Regions from separate parts of the Bradyrhizobium sp. 1200_D9_N1_1 genome, predicted to be linked through region 1. Evidence: riboswitches for the same ligand, from Rfam matches in the RefSeq annotation. Region 1 holds a riboswitch; each other region holds the start of a gene.
The links. Region 1 has a riboswitch for S-adenosylmethionine ahead of metX (homoserine O-acetyltransferase MetX). Riboswitches for the same ligand answer to the same signal wherever they lie in the genome.

Region 1 (5,681 bases):
CGGGAATGCAGAGGATGACGAGATCGGCATCCTTCACCGCTTCCGCATTGGTCGCCACGACCTGATCGACGATGCCGAGCTCGAGCACCCGCGCGCGCGTCTTCTCCGAGCGCGCGGTGGTGACGATCTCGCCGGCCAGGCCCTGGAGCTTCGCAGCGCGCGCGATCGAGCCGCCGATCAGGCCGAAGCCGATCAGGGCGATGCGCTGGAAGTGCGGCTGTACGCTCATTTGCCGGCCATGAAGTCGCGCAAACCGTCCACGACGAGGCGGTTGGCCTCCTCGGTGCCGATGGTCATGCGCAGGGAATGCGGCAGGCCGTAATTCTTCAATGCCCGCAGCACGAGGCCTCGCTTGGTGAGGAAGGCGTCGGCGTCGTCCGAGGTCCTGCCCCTGTCGGTCGGGAAGTGGATCAGCACGAAATTGGCGACGCTCGGCGTCACCTTCAGGCCGAGCTTGCCGATCTCCTCGGTGAGCCAGTTGCGCCAGGTCTCGGTGAACTGCTTCGACATCGCCTGATGCGCGGTGTCCTCGATCGCGGCGACCGCGGCATACATCGCCGGTGTCGAGACGTTGAAGGGACCGCGGATGCGGTTGACCGCGTCGATGATGTGCTCGGGCCCGAACATCCAGCCGATGCGCAGCGCGGCGAGGCCGTGGATCTTGGAGAAGGTGTGCGTCACCACGGTGTTCTCGGTGGTGGCGACGAGCTCGATGCCCATCTCGTAATCGTTGCGCGAGACGTAGTCGCAATAGGCGGCGTCCAGCACCAGCAGCACGTGCGAGGGCAGGCCGGCGCGCAGGCGCTTGACCTCGTCGAACGGAATATAGGTGCCGGTCGGGTTGTTCGGATTGGCGAGCCACACCAGCTTCGTCTTCGGCGTCACGGCCTTGAGGATGGCGTCGACGTCGCAGGTGAGGTTCTTCTCCTGTGCAATGACGTTCCTGGCGCCGACCGCCATGGTGGCGATCGGGTAGACCAGGAAGCCGTGGGTGGTGGAGATCGCCTCGTCGCCCTGGCCGAGATAGGTGTGGGCGAGCAGGTTGAGGATCTCGTCAGAGCCGGCGCCGCAGATGATGCGGTTGGGGTCGAGGCCGAAGGTGCGGCCGATGGCTTCGCGCAGCACCCGCGAGGTGCCTTCCGGATAGTCTTCCAGATGATCAGCCACCTTCTTGAAGGCCTCGATCGCCTTGGGTGAGGGGCCGAACGGCGTCTCGTTGGCCGAGAGCTTGAACACCTTGCGGCCCGGCTCCGGCACCGGGCTCTTGCCGGGCGTGTAGGGCGCAATATCGAGAATGCCGGGGTTCGGCACGGGGCAGGACATCTTCAACTCCGGAATGGCAGGCGGCTCGTAACTTACGATTTCGACCCGGTCGGGGGCACCGTATAGCGCGTCGCGTGGCTGCCGACGAGGGCCGTGGAGCGCACCGAGGCCCCCGCCTCGATCAGGGCAGCCTTGATCTTGTCGATGCTGCTCGCGCTCGTGACCGAGACCAGCAGCGCGGCGCCATCGAAGGCGGTATCGGGCACCGCCACGATGTCGGCGAGCGGCGACAGCGCCCGCGCGATCTCGGCATTCCATCCCGAGACGCGCACGCTGAAAGTCTCCACCTCCGTCACCAGGGCACTGTCGGCGACGCGTGAGATCGCGAACACGGGCAGCGCGGCCGGATGGTCGGCACGCTCGACGAAGGGCAGCCGCGCGATGATCTTCGGTGCGCCTTCTGCTTCCAGCTCCAGCCACCACGGGGTGCGGCTGGAAGTCGCCGAGACCAGCGCCAGATCGCCCTTGGATTTCGCGACCGCCTCGACCGCGGCCTGCGCGCTGAAATGCGCGACGTAAGGCACGGTGAAGCCGAAATGGAATCGCACGGAATCGCGCATCGCGGGCTCGCTCACCGAGATGTCGGCATGCACCGCGAACGGCGCCTGCACGTAAGTGAACGTCGCGATGATGACGCGCCAGATGCTCTCGACCGTGTCGAGCGGCAGGATGCCGCGATGGCGCTCCACGATCCGCCGCATCATGTCGGCCTCGCGCGCAGGCCGGAACGCCGAGCCCACCTCCTGGGTCTGCTTCACCTGGATCAGGCGGTCGATGATGTCGCCGCGCTGCATCAGGAGGCGATGCATGCCCTCGTCGATCGCGTCGATCTCCTTGCGCAATTCCTGCAACGATGGTGGCGCGGGCGGACGTTGGGACATATCTGGCAAGTGCTGTTGAGAGGCGTTCCAATGCGGGTCCATCAGGTCGGACCCGCCGCGGTCGATGTCTTGATTAGGCAGTCGGAGCGGCGAAAGCAAAGAGAAATGCAAAGGGAAATCGGGCCTTTTCGGCTGACGCGACGGGGACGAATTTGGTCAATCAGGACCGTATCTTGACGAAAACCGTCCAAGCCGTTAAGTTTTGCCTGTTCCGTGGTCATTTGAGCCGGCCGGCTTGCAGCCACGTTAAAAAACTCGCTAAACAGGCCGGGGACGCTTCCGATCCCGGCCGAACCTATCGTTCAGGCCGGGTTTTTTATGGCCTGATGCAAGTAGCGGTCTGAAGTCCGATCGCAAACGAGGTCGATGGTCAGATGGTTGGCGTCACGTCGATATCCAGTCCCGCGATCAGTGCCGATGAGCGGTCGCATGAGGTGGATCATCCGAGCTCGCTCGTCGCGCATTTCGGCGCTGATCAGCCGTTGCCGCTCGACTGCGGCATAGATCTCACCCCGTTCCAGATCGCCTACCAGACCTATGGCGAGCTCAACGCGGACCGCTCCAACGCGATCCTGATCTGCCATGCGCTGACCGGCGACCAGCATGTCGCCAATGTGCACCCCGTCACCGGCAAGCCCGGCTGGTGGGAAACCCTCGTCGGTGCGGGCCGTCCGCTCGATCCGAGCCAATACTTCATCATCTGCGCCAATGTGATCGGTGGCTGCATGGGCTCGACCGGGCCGGCCTCGATCAATCCCGCGACCGGCAAAGTGTGGGGCCTGGATTTCCCGGTCATCACCATCCCCGACATGGTTCGCGCGCAGGCGATGCTGATCGACCGGCTCGGCATCGACACGCTGTTCGCGGTGGTCGGCGGCTCGATGGGCGGCATGCAGGTGCTGCAATGGACGGCGGCCTACCCCGAGCGCGTGTATTCCGCGCTGGCAATTGCCTGCTCGACGCGGCACTCGGCGCAGAACATCGCCTTTCACGAGCTCGGTCGCCAGGCTGTGATGGCCGATCCCGACTGGCACAATGGCGGCTACGCCGATCGCGGCATCCATCCGCATCGCGGCCTTGCGGTCGCACGGATGGCGGCGCACATCACCTATCTCTCCGACGCGGCGCTGCATCGCAAGTTCGGCCGGCGCATGCAGGACCGCGACCTGCCGACCTTCTCGTTCGACGCCGACTTCCAGGTCGAGTCCTATCTGCGCTACCAAGGCTCGTCCTTTGTCGAGCGCTTCGACGCCAACTCCTATCTCTATCTAACGCGCGCGATGGACTATTTCGACATCGCCGGCGACCATGGCGGCGTGCTGGCGAAGGCGTTCGCGGGCATCAAGACGCGCTTCTGCGTGGTCTCTTTCACCAGCGACTGGCTGTTTCCGACCTCGGAATCGCGCGCGTTGGTGCATGCGCTGAATGCGTCGAGCGCGCGGGTGTCGTTCGCCGAGATCGAGACCGATCGCGGCCATGACGCCTTCCTGCTCGACGTGCCCGAATTCTTCGACATCGCCCGCGCCTTCCTGGAATCGGCCGGCAAGGCGCGCGGACTCAACGGCAGGGGTGGCTAGGATGTCAGTGCAGGAAGTGCTGCCGCTGGGCGGCCTTAGCGCGGAACAGTCCGGTCATTTTCGCGCCGACCATCTGCTCGTCGCCGAGATGGTCAAGCCGGGCTCCAAGGTGCTCGATGTCGGCTGCGGTGACGGTGATCTGCTCCAGCTTCTGGAGACCCGCGGCATCGACGGTCGCGGCATCGAATTGTCGCGCGAGGGCGTCAACCGCTGCGTCGCCAAGGGCCTCGCGGTGGTGCAGGGCGACGCCGATACCGACCTCGTGAACTATCCCGATGATGCCTTCGACTACGTGATCCTGTCGCAGACGCTCCAGGCGACGCGGCAGCCGCGTGTGGTGTTGGAAAATCTCCTGCGCATCGGCCGCCGCGCCATCGTCTCGTTCCCGAACTTCGGCTTCTGGAAGATGCGGCTCCAACTCCTGATCGGCGGCCACATGCCGCGCACCGAGAACCTGCCGGCGACCTGGTACGACACCGCCAACATCCACTTCTGCACCATCAAGGATTTCGTCGAGCTCTGCGACGAGATCAACGTCAAGATGGAACGCTCGGTGGCGCTCGATCTCTATGGCCGCCCGGTGCCGCTGAACCTGCCCTGGTGGGTGTGGAATATGTTCGGCGAGCAGGGCGTGTTTCTGCTCACGCGCGGGCAGGGGAAGTGACGCCGTAGGCGTCATTCCGGGTTCGCTCTTCGAGCGCCCCGGAATGACAGGGTAAACTATTGCGCCGCCACCGACCTCGGATCGCGCGCCGGCCAGCGACCTGCTTCCACCAGCGTGACGAACCGCTCCACGGTCTCGTTGAACAGCGCGGGCTCCTCGAGGTTGAGCACGTGCCCCGACTTCGGAAACATCGCGAGGCCCGCGGCCGGAAGATGCTTCTTCAGGAACAGGCTCGGCCCGACGCAAGGGTCATCCTCGTCGCCACAGATGATCAGCGCCGGCGTCGCGACGCCCCTGATCGCGTCCGTCATGGTGTAGATCGAGGGACGGCCGCCCTGGAAGCCGCGCATCGTGCGCGCCGATCCCCTGGCATCGTGCCGCGCCAGCGCGGCGTAGAAATCGGCGTGGCCGCGTGGGTCCTTGACCAGGAAGGGAATCCGGCTCGGTGCCTCGCGTGTGACTTTTGCCACCTCCGTGGAGCCGAGCGTCTCGAACTGCTCGGCATTGGCGCGGCATTGCCTGCGCCAGGCGTCGAGATGTTCGATCTCCGAGCCGGAGCCGACGCCGGCGAGCGTCATCGACAGCGCCCGCTGCGGCGCGTTCAGTCCGATTTGAAGCGACGAATAAGCGCCCATCGAGAGCCCGACGAGATGCGCGCGATCGATCCCGAGATGATCGAGCACCGCGAGCGCGTCGGTGTAGAAATGCGTGTAGGTGTAGACCTCGCCCTCAGGCACGTCCGACGGCGTGTAGCCGCGCGCCGAATAGGTGATGCAGCGGTGGCCGCGCGAGAAGTAGCGGATCTGCGGCTCCCAATTGGTGTAGTCGGCCGCGAACTCGTGCAGGAAAATAATCGGCGTTCCCTGGCCAGCTTCCTCGAAATAGATGCGGACGTCGTCCCTGGTCGTGGCGTGGGGCATTAACCGTTTCCCTCTCTTCTAGCCGCAGGTGGAGGATCGCAGTTAATGCTGTTGTCCGCAATGCGGCAGCGTCAGGCCGGCACCGACACAAAATCAACTCAGCTATTCACCGGCACGGTGTCTTTTTCTCGCCACATGGGGCGGCTTAACGGCCCGAGGGATGTCGGCCGCGCACGGGCCGGCTGGGAAGTGGGGGTGTCAACGAAGGATGACTAATGTTCGAGTTGTTTGCGTCTCGCCTGTCGCGTTGTGTTGTCGCGCTGGCGCTGTTCTTCGCGGCGGTCGCCGCGTTCTCGTCTCCGGCCTCGGCACGGCC
Region 2 (5,681 bases), 6.1 Mb from region 1:
TCGCAACCGGACGCGCGGACTGCAACATTTCGCTGGCGGTGCTTTCGGTCGCGACCTTGAAGAAGAACCCGACGCTCGGTGAGCTCGCGGTGCCACGTCCGCTGCTTACGCTGCCGACCAATATGGGCATCCGCGCCGAAAGCGACCGGCGCTACAAGGACTTCCTCAGCGCCTGGGCCGACTACAACCGCTCGCTGGGCCAGACCCGCGAATGGATGTTGAAGGGTTTCGAAGCCGTAGGTCTCGGCGCGGACGACATTCCCGGCGAAGTGCAGTTCTGAGCGCCAATCCGCGATGTATGTCTGGGGATTCGCGGTGCTCAAGCCGTACCGGAGCCCGCGTCGGCTTCATGAATGATGGCGTCATGGCCGGGATCGGTACGCCAGAGGAGATGATCCGCCAGCCGCGCAGCGAACGGCGGAAGTCCCTCCTCAGCCGGTTTCACGAAACGCATTAGACTGCCGGCCACGACCATCCCGAATCGGTGGGACGAACCATGAAACTCCGCGGCGGCTTCACGAATTACGGCGAGACGATCGGCATTCTGATGCTCGATACCCGCTTCCCGCGCCCGCGCGGCGACATCGGCAACGCGCTCTCCTACGACTTCCCGGTGCGCTACAAGATCGTGCGCGGCGCGCACGCCACAAGGATCATGGGCGACCAGCCCGATCCGACCCTGCTCGAGCCGTTCATCGCCGCGGCCCGCGAATTGGAAGCCGACGGCGTCAAAGCGATAACGACGAGTTGCGGCTTCCTCGCGCCGTTCCAGAAGCAGCTCGCGGCTGCCGTGAACATCCCGGTCTTCACCTCGAGCCTGATCCAGGCGCCGCTGATCCACGCCATGCTGCCGCCCGGCAAGGTCATCGGCATCTTCACCGAACGCGGCCACCACATGAACGAAGGGCACTTCCGCGGCGTCGGCTGGTCGCCGGACGACATTCTCGTTCAAATCCAGGGCATGAAGCCCGATGCGCAGTTTCCCGCAACCTACATTCTCGGCCGCGAAGAGCTGGACACTGACGTGCTGCGCGCCGAGATGATCGAGATGACGGAAGCCTTCATGGCGTCCTGCAAAAATCCCGGCGCGATCCTGTTCGAGTGCACCAACATGTGCCCATTCTCGCGGGACGTCGCCGAGGTGTCGGGTCTGCCGGTGTTCGACATCAATACCCTGATCAACTTCTTCCATCGCGCGGCCCATCCCGTGCCGTTCCTGCGCTGAACCAGCCGGGACAGGCGGCGAGGCGCGCGATGAACGCGCAGGAGCCTAAAATAAGGCGGCGTTGACAGCCTGTCCGTAGATCATTGCAGCAACGAGTGAGAGCAGCAGGCCCGCTCCCGAGAATATGACGACGACTTTCAGAGTCTCGACATCGACATTGGTTCCCGTCGCGCGGGATATTGCTCTTGCCAGTGCAGCAATCATCGCCAGCTCCGAAGCGGGCCGCGCGGAAGCGAGGCCTCACTTCATCTAGCGTTACTCGGCGCATTCGCGTGTGAAGCAGATTACAGGTGATCCCGCTGCACCCAGCCCGTTGCAATCGCGCTCGCCCAGGTGAGCATTCCCCTGGCCCGCGCCAATGCTGCCATGGCCGTGGTGTCGTAGGCCACGTAGCGGAGCGTCGCGGACCAGCCTCTGTTGGCATGCTCCAGAATTGCGTAACACGCATGAGGGGTGCCGACCTCGACCACGTAGGGAACGGGCATCTTCCCGTCGTAACCGGGCAATCCAACGCTGCCGGGATTGACGACCAGCCGGCCATCCTTCAGACGCACCACGCGCGGAATGTGCGTGTGTGCGCACAGGATGATCTCGGCGTCGATCCCCTCGGCGCCGGCCTCAATAGAATCAATCCGGCTCGGACGCGGGCAGCCGTCGCCCGCGATGTGGTCGAGCCAGAACGCAGCATCATTCCCTGGCGATCCATGGCACAGGAACGCCCGCCCCCTATACATGAGCGTGGACGGCATGCTTGCCATCCACTCGAAATGCTTGCGTTCGAGCTCTCGGAAATCGCTGCGCGCCGATGTGCCGGCCTGCCACAGCTCCACGAGAATGCGGTCCTGATCGCCCTTGATGGACGGAAAGCCTCGCTCCATCAGCAGGTCAGCCGTTCGGGCCGCTTCGAGCGGACCGCTAACATGGTCGCCCAGGTTCACGACCTCGTTGATGCCGAGCGCAGCAATGTCCGCAAGGACGGCTTCGAGCGCCGGACGATTTCCGTGCACATCCGCGATGGCAGCAAATTTCACTTGGCCTCTCCATTCGAGATGGCCGACGATTCACCCAATGCGGGACGATGCAGGGATAGCGGGTCTCTTTAGCTGCATTTTTAGAAGCGCCCGCAAGCTGAGGATCAAATCGGCGCTGGACGAACGCTTACATGACCAAGGTGCTGCGATCAACCGATCTTCGCTCGCGCGGCCGGAGCCTGCGGCGCGCCGCGTTGGGCCGACAGCTCCGCCCACAGGCGGGAGCGCACGCCTTCATTGAGAGGCACAATGTGGAACGGCTGGCCGAAGATTGCGAGCGGCTCCTTGGCCGGCTCGAACCGCGGCCAGGCTTCCGCGATGTCGGGCGCGCCGGATGTGACGAAGCGCAGCACGCTTGCCTGAAACCGCGCGGCGACCTCGATATCCTCGGGCGTCATCGGCCCGCCCTTGCGCTTCAGGATCGGGCGGTCGATGAAATCCGGCGGGTGCGCCCAGAGGCAGGCATTGTCGGCACCGTGGGTCGGCCCCTGCGACAGGAACGGCTCCAGCGCCGGGCGATGGTCGAACCGGCTCAGCCACACCGCGCCGCCAGCCGCGGCATGAAGCCGCGCAAGATCTGCCATGGGGCGATGCCAGAACGCGTCGGACAGCAGCGCCTCGTACGGATCCTCGTCGACGCGCGCTGTGGCGCGGTAATACGCCAGCAGACGTTGCCAGCCGGCATCGCCGACTGCGGCGCGCACTTGTCGTTCGGTGGTGCGGATCATCGCGGCCGGCGGCGTGCTCTTCAGGAACATCACCATCTCGTCGCGGCAGGAGCCGAGCCAGAGCGGAATGTCGCGCAAGGTTCCTTCGGCGAAGACGTCCCGCGGCTCGCGCGGAATCACGATTCCATCGAGCACCGGGCCGAACACGGTGCCTTGTTCGGTCTCGTCCGCAAGCCTGCGACTGACGCGCTCCACCGCCGCGAAGAGCTTTGGCAGTGGCAAAGAGGCAATCGCGGTTGGGTCGTGCGCTAATTCGAGCTCGGCAAGCACGCGGCGTGCAACGTCGTCGGCATGATCGGCGCTCATGATGTTCCGCCCGGGCGCGCTGAGCGCGAGGGCGCGAATGAACTTGCCTCTGGCCTGCGGCAGGGTTGCGAGCGCGATCACCATCGAGGCGCCGGCCGACTGGCCGGACAGCGTGATCGCGTCAGGATCGCCGCCGAAATCCGCGATATTGGCGCGCACCCAGTCGAGGGCGGCGAGCGAATCCGAGATCGCGAGGTTGTTGGCCTCGCCGAGCCCAAGGCGATGCAATTGCAGGAATCCGAGCGGGCCGAGCCGGTAGTTGATGGTGACGATCACCGCCGGACCGTGCGCGGCGAGGAATGCGCCGTCATAGTCGGCGCCGCCGCCGGTGACGAAGGCGCCGCCATGGATGAAGACCAGCACCGGCAGCGGCCGATCGGCCTCTGCACGCGTCCAGATGTTCAGGCTGAGACAGGCAGCCTCGTCCGCATGATCGAGATGGCCCGGCTGCGGCGCGTAAGCACCGTAGCCCGTGCAGCGGAGCGGCTCCGTCCACGCTTTCGGCGGCATTGCCTTGGCAAAGCGCGGCGCGGTTGCGAACGGCACGCCCTTGAAGGCACGCATACCGGCCTGCGTGGTGCCGACGACGGGGCCACTCGTGGTCTGAACTGCGCTGGTCAGCATGCGTGCCTCGTCTTCACTCAAGCGCGCCGCTTGCCGAGATCGGCGATGTCGACGGTGTGGGTTTCGCGCGCCGTCGCCGCAGCGGCTGCCGAGATCACGCAGCAGCAGGCGACGAAGATCGCGACGGGGACCCAGCCGTTCTGCCCCTCCCCGACCAGGCTCGCGCTCACCAGCGGCGTGAAGCCGGCGACGAGAAAGCCGAGCTGCGTGCCGATCGCGGTGCCGGAATAGCGCACGCGCGCCTCGAACATCTCGGCGTAGAACGACGGCCAGATCGCGTTCGGCGCGGCGTAGACGATGCCGGACAGGATCATCGCGGCGGCGAAGATCGCGATCGTGTTGCCTGACGTCACCAGCATGAAGTACGGGAACAGCAGCACCGCGCAGCCGAGCACGCCGCCGATGAACACCGGCTTGCGGCCGATCTTGTCGGCGAGCAGGGCCCAGAGCGGCTGGGTGAGCAGCGCCGTGACGTTGCCGAGCACGCCGGCCCACAGCATGGTCGGGCGCGCGACGCCGAACTTGCTGGTGGCATAGCCGAGTTGGAACACGGCGGTCATCGTGCTCACGGTCGCGATCAGCGCGCAGACGATGACGCGCAGCACGTCGGGCCAGTAGTCGCGCAGCAGGGCGACGACGGGGAAGCGCGCAACTTGCGCCTTGCCCTTGATGTCTTCGAACACGGGCGTTTCCGGCATGGTCCGCCGCACCAGGTAGGCGACCAGCAGCACCAGAGCGGAAAGCAGGAACGGAACGCGCCAGCCCCAGCTCAGAAGCTGGTCCTCCGGCAGGCTCGATACCGGAATGAATACCAGCGTCGCCAGGATCGCACCGGCCTGGGTGCCGCTCAGGGTCCAGCTCGTGAAGAAGGCGCGGTTGGAGTTGGCCGAATGCTCCAGCGTCAGCGAGTTCGCCCCGCTCTGCTCGCCGGCGGCCGAGAGGCCCTGTAACAGGCGAAGCAGCGTCAGGATGACGGGCGCGGCATTGCCGATCGCCTTGGCATCCGGCAACAGGCCGATCGCAAGCGTCGAGCCACCCATCAGTACCAGTGTGAACAGCAGCACCGTCTTGCGACCAATGCGGTCGCCGAAATGGCCGAGGATGACGGCGCCGACGGGGCGCGCGATGTAGCCGATGCCGAAGCTGAGGAGCGCGAGCAGCGTCCCGGTCGAGGGATCGACATTGGCGAAGAACACTTTTGGAAAGATCAGCGCGGCCGCGGTGCCGTAGATGAAGAAGTCGTAGTATTCGAGCATGCTGCCGACGAAGCTGACCAGCGCGGCGCGCTTCGGCAGCTTGCCCGGTGTTGCCTCCGCTGCGGATGACGCGTGCAGCGATGCGGTTGACGTCAACGTCATTGCAAGTCCTCCCCATGTGTCCGGTGCGGCTCGCGTCAGGCGGTCCGCCGCGCGCGCGTTTTGTGGTTCTGGTTGCCGCAACCTTGGTTTGGAGGAATAATGTACGAACTAGTACGTTTATGCAATACGCGTTGGATCCAGGCCCGGACGGGTGAAATTTGCCTTCACCTTCAAGGTGATCCGTGGAAACTGGCGAGAGAAACAGTGATGCTCGAGCGCATGCCGCCCCCATCGAAGCGCACCAACGACCCCGAGCGCACCAAGCGCGACATCCTCGAAGTGGCGATGGCCGAATTCGCCTCGGAGGGCTATTCCGGCGCCCGCGTCGATGCGATCGCGGCCCGCACGCGCACGTCGAAGCGGATGATCTACTATTATTTCGGCGGCAAGGAGCAGCTCTACCTCGCGG
Region 3 (5,681 bases), 310 kb from region 1:
CGCACCGGCCGCGACGCCGCGCATGCCGAACTGCGGCACCGGTCCGAGTCCGAGACCCAGCGTGCCGCCGAGCACGATCTGCCAGGCCGCGGAGTTGAGGATCAGGAACGAGGGCAGCCTCATATTGCCTGTGCCGCGCAGCACGCCCGCCATGGTGTTGAGCAGCCAGGGCAGCACGGCGCCGCCGAAAAACACCTGCGTGTAGGCGATCGCGTGCGTCAGCACATCGCCGCGGCCGCCGAGCATCTCGAGCACCTTGGGCCCGAAGATCAGCATGCCCAGCATGAAGACGAGACCGAACGTGATGCCGATCAGCAGCGCATGCGCGGCGAGCGTGCCGGCGCGCTCGCGGTCGCCGGCGCCGAGCGCGCGTGCGATGGCGGAGGCCACCGCGCCGCCCATCGCGCCGCCCGACATCGTCATGGTCAGGATCACGGTCGGGAACACCAGCGCCATCGCGGCCAGCGCCTCGACGCCGAGCCGGCCGATATAGGAGGTCTCCGCGATCACCGTGCAGGTGCCGGCCGAGAGCGCGATCACGTTCGGCCAGGCAAGCCCGAGCAGCGTGCGCAGGATCGGCCCGTCCATCAGCGCGCTCCTCACCGGCCGCGGAGGCGGCGGGCGCTCTTGTTCATCGACCGGGATTTCGGCGATGTCGGACATGTCCTCTCCCGGGCACGAGCGCCATTTGCGGCGCGGCAATGACTAGATGTGCCAATGAATTTCTTCGCGCAGAAGGCGCAGCGAGAGGCTTGTTAGCACGGCAATTGCCGATTCCTCCTGCGCCTGATGCAGGCGTGCCCTGCGGCAGCGCATTTCAGCCCGTGGAATTGCGGTCTCTCGTCTCCCTCTCCCCGTTCTTACGGGGAGAGGGTTGGGGTGAGGGGCCGCGTCCGCGAAAACGATGCGAGTTGGACTCGCGGAGAGTCCCCCTCACCCGGATTGCATCTTCGATGCAATCCGGCCTCTCCCCGCACGCGGGGAGAGGCGAAGTGGCCGCGCCGTTCTCGTCACCCAATCGTCCAGACCAGCGGCGGACGGCCGCCTGCGGCCGGGCGCATGCGGATGCCGATATGCCGGCCGCAGCCGGCAGCCAATCCCTCGAACAATCCCTCCAGCACCTTGGCGCAGGCGCGGTGACAATCAGCGACGTCGTCCATCAGCTTCCAGCTCTGCTGGCGGATTTCGAAGGTGCCTTCGGACTGCGTCATCTCAGCATTGTCGTCCTGGGCAGCGAACAGCGCGTTCAGGAACGATGCGAATTCCCTCGCGCCGCCGCGGCTCGTCGCGAGTGCGGCCGCGGCCTCGTCGAAATACTGCATCCCGATCAGCTTGCCGGTGAGATGCAGCAGATAACCGGCGTCCTCCGGGCCGAACAGCTGCACCATCACGGGCGCGGCGGTGCGGACATATTCCATCGCATAGTTGCGATAGGCTTTTTCAAGCCGCGGTTTCGGCCAGCTCGCGACCGGCAGCGCCGGCGCGGTCTTCGCATCGAACGGCGGCGCTTCCAGATGCCGCGCGAACACCAGGCGCTGGTCGAGTTCGAGCGGATGGTCGTATTGATGATAATAGCCTTCGAGCCCGTCCTGGCCGTCGACGCTCTGCTTGGTGCAGACGAAGCCGAGGTGAAGATCTCCGAGCGCAACCCCGTTATTGGCGTGCCAGCCGCGCAGCATCGCGCGTGAGACTTCGCCCGGCACGCCGCAGATCGCGGTGCCCTTCCAGATCCAGCGCGGCGGCGGATAGCGGATCCAGGCCTTGACGTCGCTCTCATACATGTATTCGACATGCACGCCGCCGAGCCAGTTGGAGAGGTAGTGATATTGCGCAGCCGCGACCGCCGGCGGCAGATGGCTGAGCCCGAGCTTTTCCAGCCCCGGCAGGAAGCGCTCCTGCTGCTGACGGCGGAACACGCGGAAGACGAACTCCGCGGCATCCGCGGTGCCGCGCCGCGTGACGACGGTGAGGATAAGGCCGGTGAAATAGGCGTGATAGAGATCGGCGACCGCGCGCCAGCGCTTCCATTGGGCTTCCTGCGCGGAGTCAGCTGCGGCGGTCATGTTCGCTCCCGGCTTGTTGTTTTACGGGAGTGTGTCATCGCGGCTGGGGCGGCGCAACCAGCCACAGACTCGGTGTCATCGCCCGGCGAAGACCGGGCGATCCAGTATTCCAGAGACAGTTATGATTGAATCGAGACGCCGCGGCGTACTGGATGCCCCGGTCGAGCCGGGGCATGACAGTTGGAGATGTCGCTACACCCGAAAATGTTTCGAGAGCTTCAAGCCCTGCGCCTGGTAGTTCGAGCCGATGCGTTGGCCGTACATCGCGTCGGGGCGGGCGAGCATCTTCTCGTAGACGAGGCGGCCAACGATCTGGCCGTGCTCGAGGATGAACGGCACCTCGCGCGAGCGCACCTCCAGCACGGCGCGCGATCCCAACCCGCCGGCACCGGCATAGCCGAAGCCGGGATCGAAGAAGCCGGCATAGTGCACGCGGAATTCGCCGACCAGCGGATCAAAGGGCACCATCTCGGCTGCAAAGTCGGGTGGCACCTGCACGGCCTCTTTCGAGGCGAGGATGTAGAACTCGCCGGGATCGAGGATCAGGCTGCCGTCGGGCCGGGCCGAGATCGGCTCCCAGAAGTCCTCGACGGAATAGCCGGAGCGGCGATCGACATCGACGACGCCGGTGTGGCGCTTGGCACGGTAGCCGACGAAGCCGCTCGCCTTCTCGCCGGAGAGATCGACGGAGACGGCGACGCCGCCGGCCAGATCGGCATCGTCGATGTCGACGAGGCGCTCGGACGCATGCAGCGCATCGAGCTCGTCGGCATTGAGGATGGCGTCACCGGTGCGGAAGCGCACCTGCGACAGGCGCGAGCCCTCGCGCACCAGCACCGGAAATGTCTTCGGGCTGATCTCGGCATAGAGCGGGCCGTGATAGCCGGCGCCGATCATGTCGAAGCGGCGGGTGCCGTCGGCGATCACGCGGGTGAAGACGTCGAGGCGGCCGGTGGAGCTCTTGGGGTTCGCAGCCGCGACGATCTCCGGCGGCAGCGCCAGGCTCTCGAGCAGCGGCACGATGTAGACGCAGTTGGTTTCCAGCACCGCGCCGTCGGCAAGGCTGAACTCGTGCAGCTTCAATTCGTCGATGCGCTCGGCCACCGTGGCGCCGGGACCAGGCAGGAAGCTGGCGCGGACGCGATAGGCGATGTCACCGAGGCGGAGGTCGAGGCTCGCCGGCTGGATCTGGCTTTCGACGAAATCGTATGCGGGCAGGATGAGGCCCGCCTCCGCCATCGCCGCGATCATGCGGTCGGGCAGGATACCATTGGCGTCGGCGGCGATCGTGAAGCTCAACCGGGGGTCCTCGTCAGGGGTCAAACGCATCCGGACGTGCGGGAAATACTAGCCTTTTACGGCTATCCGATGGACGCCTTGACGGAAAGGCCATTGCGGAATATGAGCATCACTTATCCCGTGGTGATTTGAGCCGGCCGGCTTGCAGCCACGTTAAATAAGTCGCTAAACAGGCCGGGGACCTCTGTGATCCCGGCCCGTGGATATATCCAGGCCGGTTTTTTTGTGACCGTTTTCGACGAGACGGTCATGTCGGAGGTACCTATGTCGAAGTCGCCTGCCACTTACCGTCCCGAAACCCGCCTGGTCCATTCCGGCACCCTGCGCTCGCAATTCGGCGAGACGTCGGAGGCGCTGTTCCTGACCCAGGGCTACGTCTACAACAGCGCCGAGGAGTGCGAGGCGCGGTTCAAGGGCGAGGATCCCGGCTTCATCTATTCGCGTTATTCGAACCCGACCATCTCGATGTTCGAGCGCCGCATGATCGAGCTAGAAGGCGCCGAAGCGGCGCGTTCGGCGGCGACCGGCATGGCCGCTGTGACGACCGCGATCCTGGCGCCGCTGAAGACCGGCGACCACGTGGTCGCCTCCCGCGCGCTGTTCGGCTCGTGCCTCTACGTCATTCAGGATCTGTTGCCGCGCTACGGCATCGAAACCACGCTGGTCGACGGCCTCGATCTCGACCAGTGGCAGCGGGCCTTGCGGCCGAACACCAAGACGTTCTTCCTGGAGAGCCCGACCAACCCGACGCTCGACGTGCTCGACATCCCCGGCATCGCCGAGATCGCGCACAAGGGCGGCGCGCGGCTCGTCGTCGACAACGTGTTTGCGACGCCGATCTGGCAGAGCCCGCTCGCGCTCGGGGCCGACGTCGTGGTCTATTCCGCGACCAAGCACATCGACGGCCAGGGCCGCTGCCTCGGCGGCATCATCCTGTCGTCGGAAGCCTTCGTCGCCGAGCACCTCCACAATTTCATGCGCCAGACCGGGCCGTCGATCTCGCCGTTCAACGCCTGGGTCTTGCTTAAGGGCCTGGAGACGCTGGCCGTGCGCGTGCGCGCGCAGACCGACACCGCGGCAAGCGTTGCGGAAGTGCTGGCCGGCCATCCGAAGATCTCGCGATTGATCTATCCCGGCCGCGCCGATCATCCGCAGGCAGCGCTGGTGAAGAAGCAGATGCGCGGCGGCTCGACGCTGGTCGGCTTCGAGGTCAAGGGCGGCAAGGCGGCCGCGTTCCGCGTGCTCAACGAGCTCAAGCTTGCGAAGATCTCGAACAATCTCGGCGACGCCAAGAGCCTCGTCACCCATCCGGCGACCACGACGCATCAGCGCCTGAAGCCGGAAGACCGCGCCGCGCTCGGCATCAGCGAGGGCTTCATCCGCTTCTCCGCGGGGCTGGAGCATGCGGACGATCTGATCGAGGATCTGACGGCGGCGCTGGAGAAGGCGTGAGGCGATCGAGCTCCGTAGGGTGGGCAAAGCGAAGCGTGCCCACCATTCACCACCGAGCTGGCGATAGATGGTGGGCACGGCGCGCGAAGAGCGCGCCTTTGCCCACCCTACGGCTACGCAGCCGAACTACATCGGCCGGTACGCCCGCACGTCCCCGGGCACGTTGACCCCGAGCTTGATCTGGCCGACGGAGCGGATGATGTCGTCGCCGAGGAGCTGGGCAAAGCAGGCGTAGCCCCAATCGTTCATATGCAGGCCGTCGGCAATCACGAAGCTCTCGACCGGGATCGATTGATTCTCGTGCCAGTCGCGCATCACCTCGAAGCGCGGGAAGATGCCGACGTGACGGAGCTCGGCGACCTTGCCGAGCAGCTTCACCATCTTGCCGGCACTCTCCTTGCGCTGGTTGACGGCCGGCGAATATTGCGGATCGACCAGCACGATATCGGCACCGCCGGCGGCCTGGATGCGGGCGATGCCGTCCTCGACCATCTTGGCGGTGTCGCCGGGATCGAGATTGCGCAGCACGGCGTTGGTGCCGACCTGCCAGATCACCATGTCCGGATGCACGTCGATCACCTCCTTCTGGAGGCGCTTCATCATCTCGGGCGCGTCCTCGCCGCCGACGCCGGCATTGATGACGGTGATGTCCGCGGTCGGATATTGCCGGCGCAGCTGCGCCGCAAGACGGTTCGGATAATTGAAATCGGGCGAGCTTGCGCCGTAGCCGGCGGTCGACGACGAGCCGAACGCGACGATCACGACAGGCTTGCCGGCGACGAGCTTGCTTGCGACATGCGGCAGCGACCCCATCGCCTTCGCGCCGCCCTTCGGCGGCAGGCAGGGGACGCGGTTGAAGACATCACC

Region 2: linked by a shared signal. The riboswitch ahead of AB5K84_RS11810 (metallophosphoesterase family protein) and the one ahead of metX (homoserine O-acetyltransferase MetX) in region 1 are both predicted to bind S-adenosylmethionine.
Region 3: linked by a shared signal. The riboswitch ahead of AB5K84_RS41640 (O-succinylhomoserine sulfhydrylase) and the one ahead of metX (homoserine O-acetyltransferase MetX) in region 1 are both predicted to bind S-adenosylmethionine.

What each region holds. Positions count from the first base shown of each region.
Region 1 covers NZ_CP197226.1:8,483,263-8,488,943, reverse strand. The annotation lists gene AB5K84_RS40080 (prephenate/arogenate dehydrogenase family protein) at 1-229, opposite strand, end outside; gene hisC (histidinol-phosphate transaminase) at 226-1,323, opposite strand; gene AB5K84_RS40070 (chorismate mutase) at 1,356-2,204, opposite strand; SAM riboswitch at 2,408-2,487, shown strand; gene metX (homoserine O-acetyltransferase MetX) at 2,579-3,781, shown strand; gene metW (methionine biosynthesis protein MetW) at 3,783-4,445, shown strand; gene AB5K84_RS40055 (alpha/beta fold hydrolase) at 4,502-5,365, opposite strand; gene AB5K84_RS40050 (NlpC/P60 family protein) at 5,581-5,681, shown strand, end outside.
Region 2 covers NZ_CP197226.1:2,431,649-2,437,329, reverse strand. The annotation lists gene AB5K84_RS11825 (transporter substrate-binding domain-containing protein) at 1-281, shown strand, start outside; gene AB5K84_RS11820 (aspartate/glutamate racemase family protein) at 497-1,225, shown strand; gene AB5K84_RS11815 (hypothetical protein) at 1,271-1,429, opposite strand; gene AB5K84_RS11810 (metallophosphoesterase family protein) at 1,510-2,256, opposite strand; SAM riboswitch at 2,304-2,382, opposite strand; gene AB5K84_RS11805 (carboxylesterase/lipase family protein) at 2,406-3,914, opposite strand; gene AB5K84_RS11800 (MFS transporter) at 3,932-5,272, opposite strand; gene AB5K84_RS11795 (TetR/AcrR family transcriptional regulator) at 5,480-5,681, shown strand, end outside.
Region 3 covers NZ_CP197226.1:8,791,203-8,796,883, forward strand. The annotation lists gene AB5K84_RS41625 (MATE family efflux transporter) at 1-663, opposite strand, end outside; gene AB5K84_RS41630 (hypothetical protein) at 1,011-2,063, opposite strand; gene AB5K84_RS41635 (2'-deoxycytidine 5'-triphosphate deaminase) at 2,256-3,392, opposite strand; SAM riboswitch at 3,473-3,552, shown strand; gene AB5K84_RS41640 (O-succinylhomoserine sulfhydrylase) at 3,627-4,814, shown strand; gene AB5K84_RS41645 (SGNH/GDSL hydrolase family protein) at 4,941-5,681, opposite strand, start outside.